Regions from separate parts of the Rhodococcus sp. NPDC127527 genome, predicted to be linked through region 2. Evidence: riboswitches for the same ligand, from Rfam matches in the RefSeq annotation. Region 2 holds a riboswitch; the other holds the start of a gene.
What was found. A riboswitch is a leader RNA that binds a small molecule or an ion and turns the genes downstream of it on or off. The one in region 2 is predicted to bind thiamine pyrophosphate.

Region 1 (7,479 bases), on a different contig from region 2:
TGGTCGGGGCGATGGCGCTGAGCTGCTGGTAGAGGTCGGGGGTGCGGAACTTCGAGCCCAGGATCAGGTCCGGGTGCAGCGTCGCGATCTTCTCGATGTCGGGCTGCTGCACGGTGCCGACCGGCTCCAGCCCGGCGATCTCGGGGCCCAGGTACTTCGGCTGCGACCCGACCGCACCGGTCACCGCGGCGCCGACCAGGCGGTCCTGCAGTCCGAGGGCGCAGACGGTGTCGAGCTTGTCCGTGTCGAGGACGACGATGCGCTGCGGGTCGGCGGGAACCTCGGTCTCGCCTGCGGCGTGCACGACCTTGCGGACGGTCCCGGTGACGCCCTCGGGATCGACGGGAGTGGTTGGGCCGCAGACATTCTCGGTCGCCCGAGCATTGCCGAGCACGCCCGCGCCCGCCACGCTGGTAGTGCTGCGCACGATGCTGCTCGCGGCGTTGTCGGTGGTGGACCCGCCGCAGCCGGCGAGCACCACCGCCGAGGCCGTGAGCAGGGCCGCTGGGGCGAGGCGGCGGATGAGCGCGGTCTTGCGCATGGGTGGATCCTCCTGACGAATGGGCGATTCGAGACTAGACGCGGTGCGGGTCGACCCCGAACGCCCCACGACGGCTCCCGAGTCAGTTAGGTAAGCGAAACCTTAGCAAATACTCCGGTGCCGATTCGTGGCCCTCCGGCGGCCGCGGCGCGCACCATGGAGGGCATGGCCGTCTCGATGCACAAGAGGGTGTTGCAGGACCTGGGCGAGCTTCGGTACCTGCCTACCGGGAAGCGGATCCGCGCTCGCAGTGGCGACCGGGTGGTGGCCGACTCCCTCGGCGCGGTGCTGGTGTGGGAGCCCCGCCGGGTGGTCCCGGTCTACGCGGTGCCGATCCGCGACGTGCAGGGCACGCTGTCCCCGGCCGCGGGCGGTGAGGGCAGGCAGATGCCGGTGTTCCTGGACGAGCAGACCGGCCCGGCGCTCGGCCCTGGTGTCGGTTTCGCCGCGCACACCTGCCACGGAACCGCGCTCGACATCGCCACCGACGACGAGGTGTACCAGGGTGCCGCGTTCCGGCCCGCGGACGAGGTGCTGTCCAGGCTGGTGCTGCTGGACTTCGAGGCGTTCGACTGGTGGGAGGAGGACGAGCCGATCCTCGGCCACCCGCGCGATCCTTTCCACCGGGTCGACGTTCGTCGCTCCTCGCGGAGGGTTCGCCTGGAGCTCGAGGGCCTGGTGCTCGCCGAGTCGGACCGACCGTCCGTGGTGTTCGAGACCCTGCTGCCGGTGACGCGCTTCTACCTGCCGCGCGAGGACGTCGGCGTTCCGCTGGTGCCCAGCGCGACCCGAACCTACTGCGCCTACAAGGGCGAGGCGTCGTACTACTCCGTCGACGGGTTCGGCGACGCCGGAACCGACATCGCGTGGAGCTACGAACGGCCGCTGCCGGACTGCCCGCAGATAGCCGGCCTGGTCGCCTTCTATCAAGAGCGACTCGACCTCGTCGTCGACGGCACGCCGATCGAACGTCCCCGTACTCCCTGGTCAGAGATGGGCTGACGGGGATACGCGACACGAAGTACGACAGTGGGTAGGACCGACTCCGCGGATCGTGGGGCGACGGTCTACGATTCCTCAGAGCGCAAGCCATGAGGACGTTCGCCTCGCTGCCCCGGGGCTGGATGTCCAGAGCGGAGCCTGCGGAGCGACCAAGGGCACATTCAGGAGGATCAGTGACTGCCGTAGCGCCCCAGCCAGTCCCCGAGATAGCGGCCAAGCGGCCCTACCCGGCGCGACTGGGACCCAAGGGCTCGTACATCTACAAGATGGTCACCACGACAGACCCCAAGGTGCTTGGGATCATGTACATGGTGACCGCGTTCGCGTTCTTCCTCATCGGCGGTCTGATGGCCCTGCTGATGCGTACGGAGCTCGCGGTCCCGGGCATGCAGTTCCTGTCGAACGAGCAGTTCAACCAGCTGTTCACCATGCACGGCACGATCATGCTGCTCATGTACGCGACGCCGATCGTGTTCGGCTTCGCGAACTACATCCTGCCGCTGCAGATCGGCGCCCCCGACGTCGCGTTCCCGCGGCTGAACGCGTTCAGCTACTGGCTGTACCTGTTCGGTTCCACCATCGCGACCGCCGGCTTCATCACCCCCGGTGGCGCGGCCGACTTCGGCTGGACCGCCTACAGCCCGCTCACGGACGCGGTGCACTCGCCCGGCGTCGGCGCGGACCTGTGGATCCTGGGCCTCGCGGTCAGCGGCCTCGGCACCATCCTCGGTGGCGTCAACATGATCACCACGGTGATCTGCCTGCGTGCCCCCGGCATGACCATGTTCCGGATGCCGATCTTCACCTGGAACATCCTGGTGACCAGCGTCCTGATCCTGCTCGCCTTCCCGCTGCTCACCGCGGCACTGCTCGGTGTGTTCGTGGACCGGCACCTCGGCGCGCACATCTTCGACCCGGCCAACGGTGGAGTCCTGCTCTGGCAGCACCTGTTCTGGTTCTTCGGTCACCCCGAGGTGTACATCATCGCGCTGCCGTTCTTCGGCATCGTCTCGGAGATCTTCCCGGTCTTCAGCCGCAAGCCTCTCTTCGGCTACAGCGGTCTGGTCTACGCCACGCTGGGTATCGCCGCCCTGTCGATCGCGGTGTGGGCGCACCACATGTACGCCACCGGCGCGGTGCTGCTGCCGTTCTTCTCCTTCATGACGTTCCTCATCGCGGTCCCGACCGGTGTGAAGTTCTTCAACTGGATCGGCACCATGTGGAAGGGGCAGGTGACCTTCGAGTCGCCGATGCTGTTCTCCGTCGGCTTCATCGTCACCTTCCTGTTCGGTGGCCTGTCCGGCGTGCTGCTCGCCAGCCCGCCGATCGACTTCCACGTCACCGACACCTACTTCGTCGTCGCGCACTTCCACTACGTGCTCTTCGGCACCATCGTGTTCGCGACCTACGCCGGCATCTACTTCTGGTTCCCGAAGATGACCGGGCGCCTGATGGACGAGCGCCTCGCGAAGTGGCACTTCTGGACCACCTTCATCGGCTTCCACACCACGTTCCTGGTCCAGCACTGGCTCGGTAACGAGGGCATGCCCCGTCGCTACGCCGACTACCTGCCCTCGGACGGGTTCACCACCCTGAACACCATCTCCACGATCGGCGCGTTCATCCTCGGTGCCTCGACGCTGCCGTTCCTGTGGAACGTCTTCAAGAGCTACCGCTACGGCGAGATCGTCACCGTGGACGACCCGTGGGGTTACGGCAACTCGCTCGAGTGGGCCACCTCCTGCCCGCCGCCGCGGCACAACTTCACCGAGCTGCCCCGGATCCGGTCGGAGCGCCCGGCGTTCGAGCTGCACTACCCGCACATGGTCGAGCGGATGCGCGCCGAGGCGCACGTCGGACCCGGCCACGGCGACAAGTCGGCGAAGGTGCTCGAGGACGCGCACTAGTCACAACCACACACAAGGCCCCGCCCGAGCTTCGGGCGGGGCCTTGCGTTTGGGAAATACTGTGGTTGGCACAATGGATCACGACCCCGCGGCGGCATTCGCGGGATGGAGGGAGTTCTCGGTGGGTTCAGGCACCACGGTCCTGGTCACGGTCACGGGACCGGACCGTCCCGGCGTCACCTCGGTTCTGCTCGCGGCGCTCGCGCGCCACGGTGTGAGCCTGCTCGACGTCGAGCAGGTGGTGATCCGGGGGCGCCTCACGCTCGGCGTGCTGGTGTCCTGCCCGTCGGACCCGGAGGCCCTGCAGGAGGCCCTCGAGGACGCGATGGCGACCGTCGGGATGTCGGTCGACGTCGAGATCGGGTCCGACGCCGGCGCCAAGCCCGCGCCGTCCACCCACGCCGTCGTCGTGCTCGGCAGCCCGGTGACCGCCCGCGCACTGCGGCAGATCGCCCGCGAACTGGCCAAGCAGGGCGCGAACATCGACTCCATCCGCGGCATCGCGGACTACCCGCTCACCGGGCTCGAGCTGATGGTGACCGCCGCCGACAGCGGAGCGGACGCCAACGGAGCCCTGCGCACCGCCCTCGCGGAGGTCGCGGTCGAGGAGAGCGTGGACATCGCCATCGAGCTCGCGGGCCTGGCCCGGCGAGCCAAGCGGCTCATCGTGTTCGACGTGGACTCCACGCTCGTGCAGGGTGAGGTCATCGAGATGCTCGCCGCCCGCGCGGGTAAGGAGGACGAGGTCCGTGCGGTCACCGAGTCGGCGATGCGCGGGGAGATCGACTTCGCCGAGTCGCTGCACCAGCGCGTCGCCGTGCTCGCCGGCCTCGACGCCTCCGTCATCGACGAGGTCGGCCGCGACCTCGAGCTGACCCCGGGTGCCCGCACCACCATTCGCACCCTGCGCCGGCTCGGCTTCCACTGCGGGGTCGTCTCCGGGGGTTTCCGTCAGGTCATCGAGGGGCTCGCGCACGACCTGGAGTTGGACTTCGTCGAGGCGAACACGCTCGAGGTGGTGGACGGCAAGCTCACCGGCCGTGTGATCGGCGCGGTCGTCGACCGGGCCGCGAAGGCGGTGGCGCTGCGCAAGTTCGCCGCCCAGGTCGGAGTGCCGATGGAGCAGACCGTCGCGGTCGGCGACGGCGCCAACGACATCGACATGCTCAATGCCGCGGGTCTCGGCGTGGCGTTCAACGCGAAGCCCGCCCTGCGAGAGGTCGCCGACACGGCCCTGTCCCACCCGTTCCTCGACGCGGTCCTCTTCGTGCTCGGCGTGACCCGGGACGAGGTCGAGGCGGCCGACGCAGCGGACGGTCTGGTACGTCGGGTCCCACTGTGACACAAGGGGTTCCGGAGACCCGGCCAGACGCCGGTTTCCGGGCCCGCCACGCGGTGCTGGCCGCCGGTTACGGCGACCGCCCGGATCCCGAGGACCCGTCGCTGGTGCTCGCGATGCCCCTGGTGCTGCACATCCCCAAGGCCGCCCCGCCCGCCCGCAGTGCCCTGCTGGCGGCCGCGGCGACGGCGACGGTCGCGCTCTGCCTCGACGAGCGGGTCGGTGCAGGCGAGGACGGCGAGCCCGGTCCGTGGAGCGCCGACTACCGTTCCTGGACCGGTGCGCGCATCCGCAAGGTCGCGCGACGGGCCCGGGGTGCGCAATGGCTGGCCGCGCAGGCGGTGGACGGGGTCACCGCCGACGTCGGCGGGGCGCAGGCACGTGCCCTGGTGCCGGGACCGGTCGGTGCGCTCGACCCCCGAATTCGCAAGCTGCAGATCGGCGGCACCGACCTCGACCACGACCGTCCCGACGATCCACACGACGGGACGGTCGTGCTGTGGGTCGACGGCTCGCTCGGCATGACCGTCGGCAAGGCCGCCGCGCAGGTCGGTCACGCCGCCATGATCCTGGCGGGCGCGATGACCGCCGAGCGGGCCTGGCTGTGGGCCCGCGACGGCTTCCGGTGCGCGGTGCGTGACGCCGACCCCGACCGGTGGTCGACGCTCGTCGGCGAGCTGGCGGCGGGTCGGGCGGTCGCGGTGCGCGACGCCGGCTTCACCGAGGTGGCGCCCGGGTCGACGACGGTGATCGCGCACGTCTGACGCGGGCAGGGGGCGGGCTTGGTAAAGAGCTGCGGATCGGCTTAAGGTGAGCGCGTCCAGCACGGGAGCCCTGGCGTCGTAGGGCTGAGAGGGAGCACGGCTGCTCCGACCGTCACACCTGATCCGGGTCATTCCGGCGTAGGGAGCAGCGCGATGTCTGTTGTGCGTTCACAACCCGGGGAGTCGTCCCCGGGTTCGGTTTCGGTCGAGTCCTCGGAGCCGTCCTTCACTCTCGACGAGAACCCCACTCGCACTCTGGGTCTCGGAGCCCAGGTCGGCCTGTGGGGGAATCTCGGCATCTCGCTGCTGCTCCCGGTCGCGGCGACCTACACCGTGCTGCAGGGACAGTCGTTGCTGGCGACCCTGCTCGCGGTGGTCGTCGGCGCGCTGATCGGTTCGACGCTGCTCGGTCTGACCGCGTCCGCCGGCGCATCCGTCGGCGCCCCCGCAATGGTGATGATGCGCGGGCTGCTCGGAAGCAAGCTGTCCGCCCTGCCGACGGTGCTGAACCTCGTCCAGTGTGTCGGCTGGGCGACTTTCGAGGTGTTCGTCATGGCGGAGGCCGCAGCCCGGCTGACGGGGTGGCAGCGCTGGCCGTTCGTGCTCGTGGCGGGCGTGCTCGCCACGCTGATGGCGTTGCGCCCGCTCAAGGTCGTGCACATCCTCGCCAGGTATGCCGTGTGGGCCGCGATCGGATCGACGGTGTACCTCCTGGTGAACGTGCTGATGAGGGACCTGCCCTCGCTCACCGACGGCAACTTCTCCGGATTCTGGACCAGCGTGGATCTGGTGATCGCGATGCCGATCTCCTGGGTGCCGCTGGCCGCCGACTATGCCAGGCACTCCCGCTCCCCGCGGGCCGCGTTCCTCGGCGCCACGATCGGATACGGCGGGGCGACCGTGGCGTTCTTCGCGCTCGGTGTGCTGGCCTTCGTGGCGTTCGGCCTCGAACCGGGATTCGACATCATCGGCAGTCTGCTCGTGCTCCCGCTCGCCGGTGTCGCGCTGCTGATCCTGGTCGCCGACGAGATGGACGAAGCGTTCGCGAACATCTACTCCACCGCGATCAGCGCGCAGAACCTGCGGCCCTCGCTGGACCGCCGGTACCTGGTCGTCGGGGTGGGCGCCGTCGCGACCCTGCTCGCGTTGAGCGTGGACGCCTACAGCTACGAGCCGTTCCTGTTCCTGATCGGTGCCGTGTTCGTGCCGCTGACCGCGACCTTCCTGGTCTCGTTCTACCTGATCAAGCGGGGTGTCTGGGACGTGTCCGAGTCGGCGCCCTCGCGGTGGGGGATGCTCGTGCCCTGGGCGGTCGGGTTCGTGGTGTACCAGCTCGTCACGCCGACCTACTTCACCGGATTCGGTGCGGGATGGACGCAATGGTGGACGAATCTGCAGTCCTCGCTGGGGATTCCGTCCGCCGGCTGGTCGGCGTCGCTGGCCTCGCTGATCGTGGCCGGCGTGCTGACCGCGGTGATCGGCCTCATCGGTGCCCGAAAGGCGGTGCGGGCGTGAGTCTCTCGACACGACTGCAGGAGCTCGGTCGGCCGCTGCTGGCGCAGCAGCTGGCGCATCCCACCGTGGCCGGGATCGCGCGCGGCGACCTCGACCCGGCGGTGTTCCGCAGCTGGCTCGAACAGGACTACCTGTACCTGCTCGACTACACCCGGGTGTTCACGCGGCTGGCCTGGCAGGCGCCCGACGGTCACCTCGGCTACCTGGTGGATCTCGCGCACTCGACCCTGCACGAGGAGCTGAGCCTGCACCGCGAGCTGTCCGAACCCTTTGGCGCGCGGTTCGACTCCGCGGTCAAGAGTCCGCAGTGCGAGGCCTACACGGGCTTCCTGCTCGACGCGGCGTCCGACTACGGTCGCGGGCTGGCGGCGTTGTTGCCGTGCATGTGGGGGTACTCGCAGCTCGGTATCG
Region 2 (7,479 bases):
CGCAGCAGCTCGTCGATCTCGTCGATCTCGGGCGTGACGTCGACCTGCTGGGGCTGCGCCATCTCGAAATCGGGACCGGCACCCTGGCCGTCTGAGTTCCGAAGATCGTCCACCTTTCGAGACTACCTCCGGATCGGGTCAGAGATCGGGCGAGGAAGCCTGCGCCCAGAACCGCTTCGGGATCCGGCCCGCGAGCCGAGCCGCGCGACCGGCGACCACCGCGGACGCCATCGCGGTCGCCATGAGCGCGGGGTCCTTCGCCCTGGTCACCGCGGTCGCGAGCAGCACGGCGTCGCACCCCAGCTCCATCGCCAGCGCGGCGTCGCTCGCCGTCCCGATGCCGGCATCGAGGATCACCGGCACGCCCGCCGACTCGACGATCATCTCGATGTTGTGCGGGTTGCAGATGCCCAGCCCGGTGCCGATCGGGGCGCCGAGCGGCATCACCGCCGCACAACCGACGTCCTCGAGCCGACGGGCCAGCACCGGGTCGTCCGTGGTGTACGGCAACACGGTGAATCCGTCGTCGACGAGTTGTTCGGCGGCGGAGACCAACTCGATGGCGTCGGGCAGCAACGTCCGCTCGTCCGCGATCACCTCGAGCTTGACCCAGTCGGTCTCGAGCGCCTCGCGCGCCAACTGTGCGGTGAGCACGGCCTCGGCCGCGCCCCGGCACCCCGCGGTGTTCGGCAGCGGTGCGATCTTCAGCGTGGTCAGCAGGTCGAGCACCCCGGTGCCGCCGGCCGCGTCGATCCGCCGCATCGCGACCGTGGTCAGCTCGGTGCCCGACGCGACCAGCGCCTCCTCCAGCACCGCGAGGTTGGCCGCCCCGCCGGTGCCCATGATCAGGCGCGAGCCGAAGGTGCGCCCGGCGATGGTCAGCTGGTCGGTCACCATCGGGTCAGCCACCCTGCACCGCCGTGAGAATCTCGATCTCCCAACCCTTTTCGACCGGACTGCCCCAGGACGTGCGCGGGAACACCGTGCCGTCCACCGCCACCGCGATGCCCTTCTCCGGCAGTCCGAGATGCGCGAGCAACTGGGCCACGGTCAGCTGCTCGGACAACTGGTGATCCTCGCCGTTGACGGTGATACCGATGTTCACCGGTGCGTTGGTCATCTACTTCCTCGCTCTGTCGATCGACGCCCCGAGCCCGGCGAACCGGTCCGGGGAACAGGTCTTGGCCTCGGGCAGCGGAGTGCCCGAGAGTTCGGCGACCACCGCGTCCGCGGACAGCGGCGTCAGCAGGATGCCGTTGCGCCCGGCCCCGGCGGCCAGGACCACCCGGTCCGACACCCGGCCGAGGATCGGCAGGTTGTCGGGGCTCATCGGCCGCAGCCCGGCGGCGGTCTCGTGCAGTTCGTACTCCCCGATGCTCGGCATCAACGCCTCGGCGTCCGCGATCAGGTCGCGCACCCCGGCCACCGTGACCTGGGTGTCCTCGCCGGACTCGTGCTGTGTCGCACCGACGACGATCCCGTCGCCGCGCGGCACCAGGTAGACCGGCCGGCCGTGCACGCTGCCGCGGATGGTGCGGGTGGGGGCGGGCGCGACTCCGGGACGACGGTGCAGGCGCAGGATCTCGCCCTTGACCGGGCGCACCGGCAGTCCGGGCCACAGTCGCGCGGCGGCCGTGCCCGCGGCGATCACCACCTGATCGGCGTCGAGCGCATGGACGTCGGTGACGGCCTGCGGGGCGAACGTCACGCCCGCGCCCTCGCAGGCCCCACGGAGCGCGCGGACCAGGGCACGGTTGTCCACGGCGGACTCGGTGGCGGCGAGCAGGGCCAGTCGGATGTTCGGGGCGAGCGAGGGCTCGGCCGCACGGATCTCGGCACGCGAGAGCAGGTCCAGGTGGTACCCCTGCGTCTCGAGCCATTCCGCGACGCGGCGCAGGTCGGCGGCGTCGGCGGCGTCGAGCGCGACCGTCACCGAGCCGTCGGAGGTGAAGAGGGACTCACCGGTCAGCGACTCGAGTTCGCGACCGAACTCGGGCCACCGCTCCAGCGACGCGGCCCCGGCGGCCAGCACCGCGTCCTCGCCGGGCCAGCCCTCGGACAGCGGCGCGAGCATGCCGCCGGCCACCCAGGATGCACCCGACGCCACCGCCGGGTCGTGGACGGTGACGGTCCAGCCTGCCTTGGTCGCGCGCCACGCCACCGACAGTCCGATGGCGCCGCCACCGATCACCGCGACGGTTCTGCTCACAACTCCACCTCACTCCCTGCGCCGGCATGATCCGGGTCAGGTATGACGGTCGGGGCTCGCGAGCCCCCTCTCAGCCCCGCGTCCGCCGGGACTCCCGTGTCACTTCGTTCACGGTAGAGACTACCGTTGAGGTCGTGCATCCCTCGCATTCCGGTAAGCACCTGACCCCACGGGAACGCCTCGCGAGCGCCCGCCTCTACCTGTGCACCGACGCCCGCCGTGAGCGCGGCGACCTCGCCAAGTTCGCCGAAGCCGCGCTCGCCGGCGGGGTGGACATCATCCAGCTCCGTGACAAGGGCTCGCCGGGTGAGAAGAAGTTCGGCCGGATGGAGACCCGCGAGGAACTCGGCGCGCTCGCCGAGCTGGCGGCGGCGTGCAGGCGGCACGGCGCGCTGCTGGCCGTGAACGACCGCGCCGACCTCGCGCTGGCCGCGGGCGCCGACGTGCTGCACCTCGGGCAGGGCGACCTGCCGGTGCACTACGCGCGCCGGATCGTCGGCCCGCAGGTGGTCGTCGGCCGTTCGACGCACAGTCGCGCGCAGGCCCAGCTGGCGGCGATCGAGGACGACGTCGACTACTTCTGCACCGGTCCGGTGTGGGCCACGCCCACCAAGCCCGGGCGCACCGCGTCCGGCATCGAGCTCGTGCGCTCGACGGCCGAGTCGTCACCGACGATGCCGTGGTTCGCGATCGGCGGCATCGACGAGCATCGGCTGCCGGAGGTGCTCGACGCCGGGGCCAAGCGCATCGTCGTGGTCCGCGCGATCACCGAGGCCCGCGACCCCCAGGCCGCCGCCCGCTCCCTCGCCGACGCCCTGGCCGTCAACGCCGCCGCCCGCTGACCCTCCCCCGCCGACCCCCAAGCCCCGTCGGTCTTCCCGAATGGCCCATTCGGTCGGTCAGAGTGAACGAATGGGCCATTCGGGAAGGAACCCCGGGTCAGTCGAGCCAGGCGAGGACGGTCGACGGCGAGAGCCGCAGCACCGTCTCGGGCAGCCGGTCGCGCAGGCCGCGATCCGCGGTGACGACGGCGGTCAGCTCGTCGGCGAACCCGGTGAGGGTGGTCGACGCCGGGCGACCCGACGCCAGCAGCGCGAGTGCGTCGTCCCCGCTGCCGGGCGCGACGTGCACCGGAACCCGGGCGTCCACCCCGGCGACCGCGCCGGCCTGTCCCTCGAGTACCGCCTCGACCCTCGGCAGCCAACCGAAACCACCGCCAGGCAGTTCGATGGTGCGCGGCAGGCTTCCGGCGAGCGCGGCCAGCAACTCCCCGGTGGCCCCGACCCGGTCGCGCCACCACCCGTTGGGCCGCGATCCGAGCACGTTCGCGGTGTCGAGCAGCAGCCGTACCGGCGCCGCGCGCAGCGACGGCCAGCTGGCCGCGAACCCCGGATGCAGGGGCAGGTCCTCGACGCGGTCCTCGGGCACCCAGCGCAGCTCGGTGCTCTCCCCGTTCGGGACGGTGTCCAGCGCGGTCTCGGCATCGGCGATCACCGTCGTGTAGGTCCAGCCTCCCCCGGCTCGGGCGGTCACCCGTTCGGCCCGCACCTGCACCAGGTCGGTGGCGATGCCCGCCTCCTCCTGCGCCTCGCGAACTGCCGCGTGGGTGGTGCTCTCGTGCGAGTCCCGGGCGCCGCCGGGCAGTGCCCACGTGCCGCCCTGATGACTCCACTGCGCCCGGTGCTGGAGCAGGACCGCCGATCCACCGTCCTGCGCGGGCGCGCGCAGCAGCAGCCCGGCCGCACCGAACCGCCCCCAGTACCGGCTGCCGTCCTCGCTCGTGGCCCAGCCGTCCCCGTCACCGCGCATCGACTTCGCTCACCTACTCCAGATCGTGCCGCGCCGCACCAAGTCGGCCCCTCGCGTGTCCGCCACAACTGTTCGCCGTCGAACTTAGCCAGTCGTGGATCCCAAAGCGCGGTTACTGCTTATATGCTGCCCTTTGTCGGGCACTCGGGCCAGATAGAAGGGGTGCAGCACAGTGGCTGTTCGAGTTGCGCCTTCGACCGAGCCGCTCGGCGACACGCCCGCCCCGACCACGGAGCCGCTACCGCCGCCGAGCCGGCCCGCACGGCTGCGCGCGTTCAGCCGCACCACGCCCGCGAAGATGGTCACCCTCGGTGTCGGACTGATCGCCCTCGCGCTCCTGTCCGGCACCGTCGGCGCCGCCCAGGTCGCCGACCGTCAGCGCACCCTCGACACCCTGCTCACCCAGGTCGAACCACTCGCGAACGCGTCCCAGCACCTCTACAGCTCGCTGTCCATCGCGGACGCGGCCGCGACCACCGCGTTCCTCGCCGGCGGCATCGAGCCCGCCGCCGTCCGCGACCGGTACACGCAGGCCGTCGGCGACGCGGGCCAGGACATCGTCGACGCGTCCGTGGGTGTCGCGGCCGACGACGGGACCGCGCACGCCCTGTTGACGCAGCTGTCGGTCGGGCTGCCGGTGTACACCGGCCTCGTCGAGACGGCGCGCGCCAACAACCGCACCGGGTACCCGGTGGGGTCGGCGTACCTGAGCGAGGCCTCGTCGATGATGCAGACCACCCTGCTGCCGCTGGCCGAGCAGTTGCACAACGAGCAGTCCGACCGGGTGGTGCAGAGCCAGGACGAGTTCGCCCGGCCGCCGTGGCTGGCGATCGCCCTGCTGGTGCTCGCCCTGGTGGCCCTCGTCGTCGCCTCGCTGCTGCTCGCCCGCTGGACCCGCCGCCGACTGAACCTGGGCCTGATCGTCGCCGCGGCCGCGATCGCCGCCGCGGTCTGCTGGCTGGTGGCCGCGGGGCTGGTCTCGGCGACGGCCACCGCGCACGCGCTGGACGACGGCGCCCGACCGCTGACCGATCTGACGACCGCCCGCATCCTCGCCCAGCAGGCCCGCGCCGACGAGACGCTCAGCCTGGTCCGGCGCGAACTCACCGGCGTCTACGACCAGCAGTTCGACGACCACCTGACACGACTGAAGGCACTCCTCGACCAGTACCCGCACGGCGGCCGGGTGGACGTCAGCACCGATCAGGTCGCGGCGACCGCCGCGGCCCGCACCGCGTGGGCACAGGCGCACCAGCGTTTGGTCGCGATGCTCGGCAGCGGGGACTGGAACGGTGCGGTCGCGGTGGCGGTGGGTACCGGGGACCGCGATTCGGCGACCTACTTCGCCGCCGCCGACGCCGAGCTCAGCAAGGCGATCGACACGGCGCGAACGCAATTGCGCAACAACGTGGACCGCGCCGTGTCCACACTGACCGCACTCGCACCGGGCGTTCTGGTGCTGGCCGCCCTCGCCGCGACCGGAGTCGTGGCCGGACTCCTGCCCCGACTGCGGGAGTACCAATGACGAAGACCGGAACCCGAAGGCGGGCAGCATTGTTCGCGGTGGCCGCAGCGGCACTCGTGGTCGCCGGGTGTACCGGCGAGCAGCTCGGTCCAGGATCGCGCCCCGACTACGCCATGCCCCCCATGCCCTCCGGCGCGAGCGTCGCCGCATCCCCGACCGGCACCGCCCCGGAGCGCACCTGCGGGGACCCGACCGCGAGCCTGCGTCCGTTCGCCGAGGGCGCGAAACCCCCGACCGCGGCACTCGCCCGCATCCAGGCCAGGGGCCGACTGATCGTCGGGCTCGACACCGGTAGCAATCTGATGAGTTTCCGCGACCCGAGCACCGGGACCATCGAGGGCTTCGACGCCGACATCGCCCGCGAGGTCGCTCGCGACCTGCTCGGCGACCCCAGCCGGGTGGAGTTCCGCATCCTGTCCTCGGCCGACCGGATTCCGGCCCTGAACGACAATACGGTCGACATCGTCGTGAAGACCATGACGATCAATTGTGAGCGCCGTCAACAGGTCGGCTTCTCCACCGTCTACTTCCTTGCGCAGCAACGAGTTCTCGTGACCAAGGGCTCGGACATCCGGAGTGCGGCCGATCTCGCGGGCAAGCGGGTGTGCGCGGCGGCGGGCACCACCTCGGTCGAGCACATCCAGCGGGTTCAGCCGGCCGCGATCGTCGTCACCGTGCCGAACTGGGGAGACTGCCTCGTGGTCCTGCAGCAACGTCAGGTGGAGGCGGTGACCGGTGACGACACCCTCCTCGCCGGCCTCGCCTCCCAGGACCCGAACCTGCAGATCGTCGGAGGGAGCCTCAGCCCCGAGCCTTACGGGATCGGTGTCAACCAGACCGACCCGGATCTCGTCCGCCTGGTCAACGGCAGCCTGGACAGAATGCGTCAGGACGGCACGTGGCAGCGACTCTACGACCGGTGGCTCGGCGTACTCGGTCCTTCCTCCGGCCCACCCGTGCCGAGTTACCGGGACTGAGGGCCGAGTCGTGACCACCCCCGACGAGCCGGAGGTACCGACCCAGTCCACCGACTCCACCCCGGAACTGCAGCCCACCCAGGCCCCGCCGGAATCCGAGCCCACCCGGGCCACCCCCGCGGCCTCGGCCCCGACCCGTTCGACGCCGACCCGCACCACCGGCCGGCGCAGCCGCACCCAGCGATCGCGAAGCAGCGCCCGCCGGCGGATCGGTGCCGGACTGGTCGAGGTTCCACCGGTGCCGGCACCCGATCCCGCCGAGGCGGTGATGGCCGAGGCCGTCGTGGCCGAGAAGAAGCGCTTCTGTTGGAAGTGCGGTGCTCGGGTCGGGCGGGCCGTCGGGGACGAACCGGGGGCAACCTCAGGCAGTTGCTCCACCTGCGGCACCGTCTTCGACTTCACCCCGCTGCTCGAGACCGGCGACCTGGTGGCCGGCCAGTACGAGGTGCAGGGGTGCATCGCGCACGGCGGGCTCGGCTGGATCTACCTGGCGATCGACCGCAATGTCAGTGATCGGTGGGTGGTCCTCAAGGGCCTGCTGCACTTCGGCGACGCCGAGGCGCAGGCCGTGGCGTTGGCGGAGCGGCACTTTCTCGCCGAGGTGGAGCACCACGGCATCGTGAAGATCTACAACTTCGTCGAACACCCACGCCCGGACGGCAGCCCGATGGGGTACATCGTCATGGAATACGTGGGCGGACACTCCCTTCGCGAGGTGTTGAGCACTCACACACGGCCGGAACGGATTCCCGTCGAGCAGGCGATCGCATACGTGCTCGAGATCCTGCCCGCGCTCGACTACCTGCACTCCGTCGGACTGGTCTACAACGACCTCAAGCCGGAGAACATCATGGTCGCCGACGACCAGCTCAAGCTGATCGACCTCGGCGCCGTGGCGGGAATCGAGGACTTCGGCTACCTGTACGGCACACCCGGCTACCAGGCGCCCGAGATCGTCG

Region 1: it holds a riboswitch for thiamine pyrophosphate, as region 2 does, so the genes downstream of both, ACFVH2_RS04900 (purine-cytosine permease family protein) here and thiO (glycine oxidase ThiO) in region 2, are expected to answer to the same signal.

What each region holds. Positions count from the first base shown of each region.
Region 1 is NZ_JBHXVP010000002.1:405,525-413,003, forward strand. It holds gene ACFVH2_RS04875 (ABC transporter substrate-binding protein) at 1-541, opposite strand, end outside; gene ACFVH2_RS04880 (DUF427 domain-containing protein) at 707-1,543, shown strand; gene ctaD (cytochrome c oxidase subunit I) at 1,717-3,450, shown strand; gene serB (phosphoserine phosphatase SerB) at 3,572-4,792, shown strand; gene ACFVH2_RS04895 (peptidyl-tRNA hydrolase) at 4,789-5,553, shown strand; TPP riboswitch at 5,605-5,715, shown strand; gene ACFVH2_RS04900 (purine-cytosine permease family protein) at 5,707-7,068, shown strand; gene ACFVH2_RS04905 (TenA family protein) at 7,065-7,479, shown strand, end outside.
Region 2 is NZ_JBHXVP010000004.1:353,889-361,367, forward strand. It holds gene ppk2 (polyphosphate kinase 2) at 1-62, opposite strand, end outside; gene ACFVH2_RS10290 (thiazole synthase) at 139-897, opposite strand; gene thiS (sulfur carrier protein ThiS) at 902-1,120, opposite strand; gene thiO (glycine oxidase ThiO) at 1,121-2,209, opposite strand; TPP riboswitch at 2,206-2,317, opposite strand; gene thiE (thiamine phosphate synthase) at 2,344-3,051, shown strand; gene ACFVH2_RS10310 (NUDIX domain-containing protein) at 3,149-4,018, opposite strand; gene ACFVH2_RS10315 (hypothetical protein) at 4,191-5,543, shown strand; gene ACFVH2_RS10320 (glutamate ABC transporter substrate-binding protein) at 5,540-6,520, shown strand; gene ACFVH2_RS10325 (tetratricopeptide repeat protein) at 6,531-7,479, shown strand, end outside.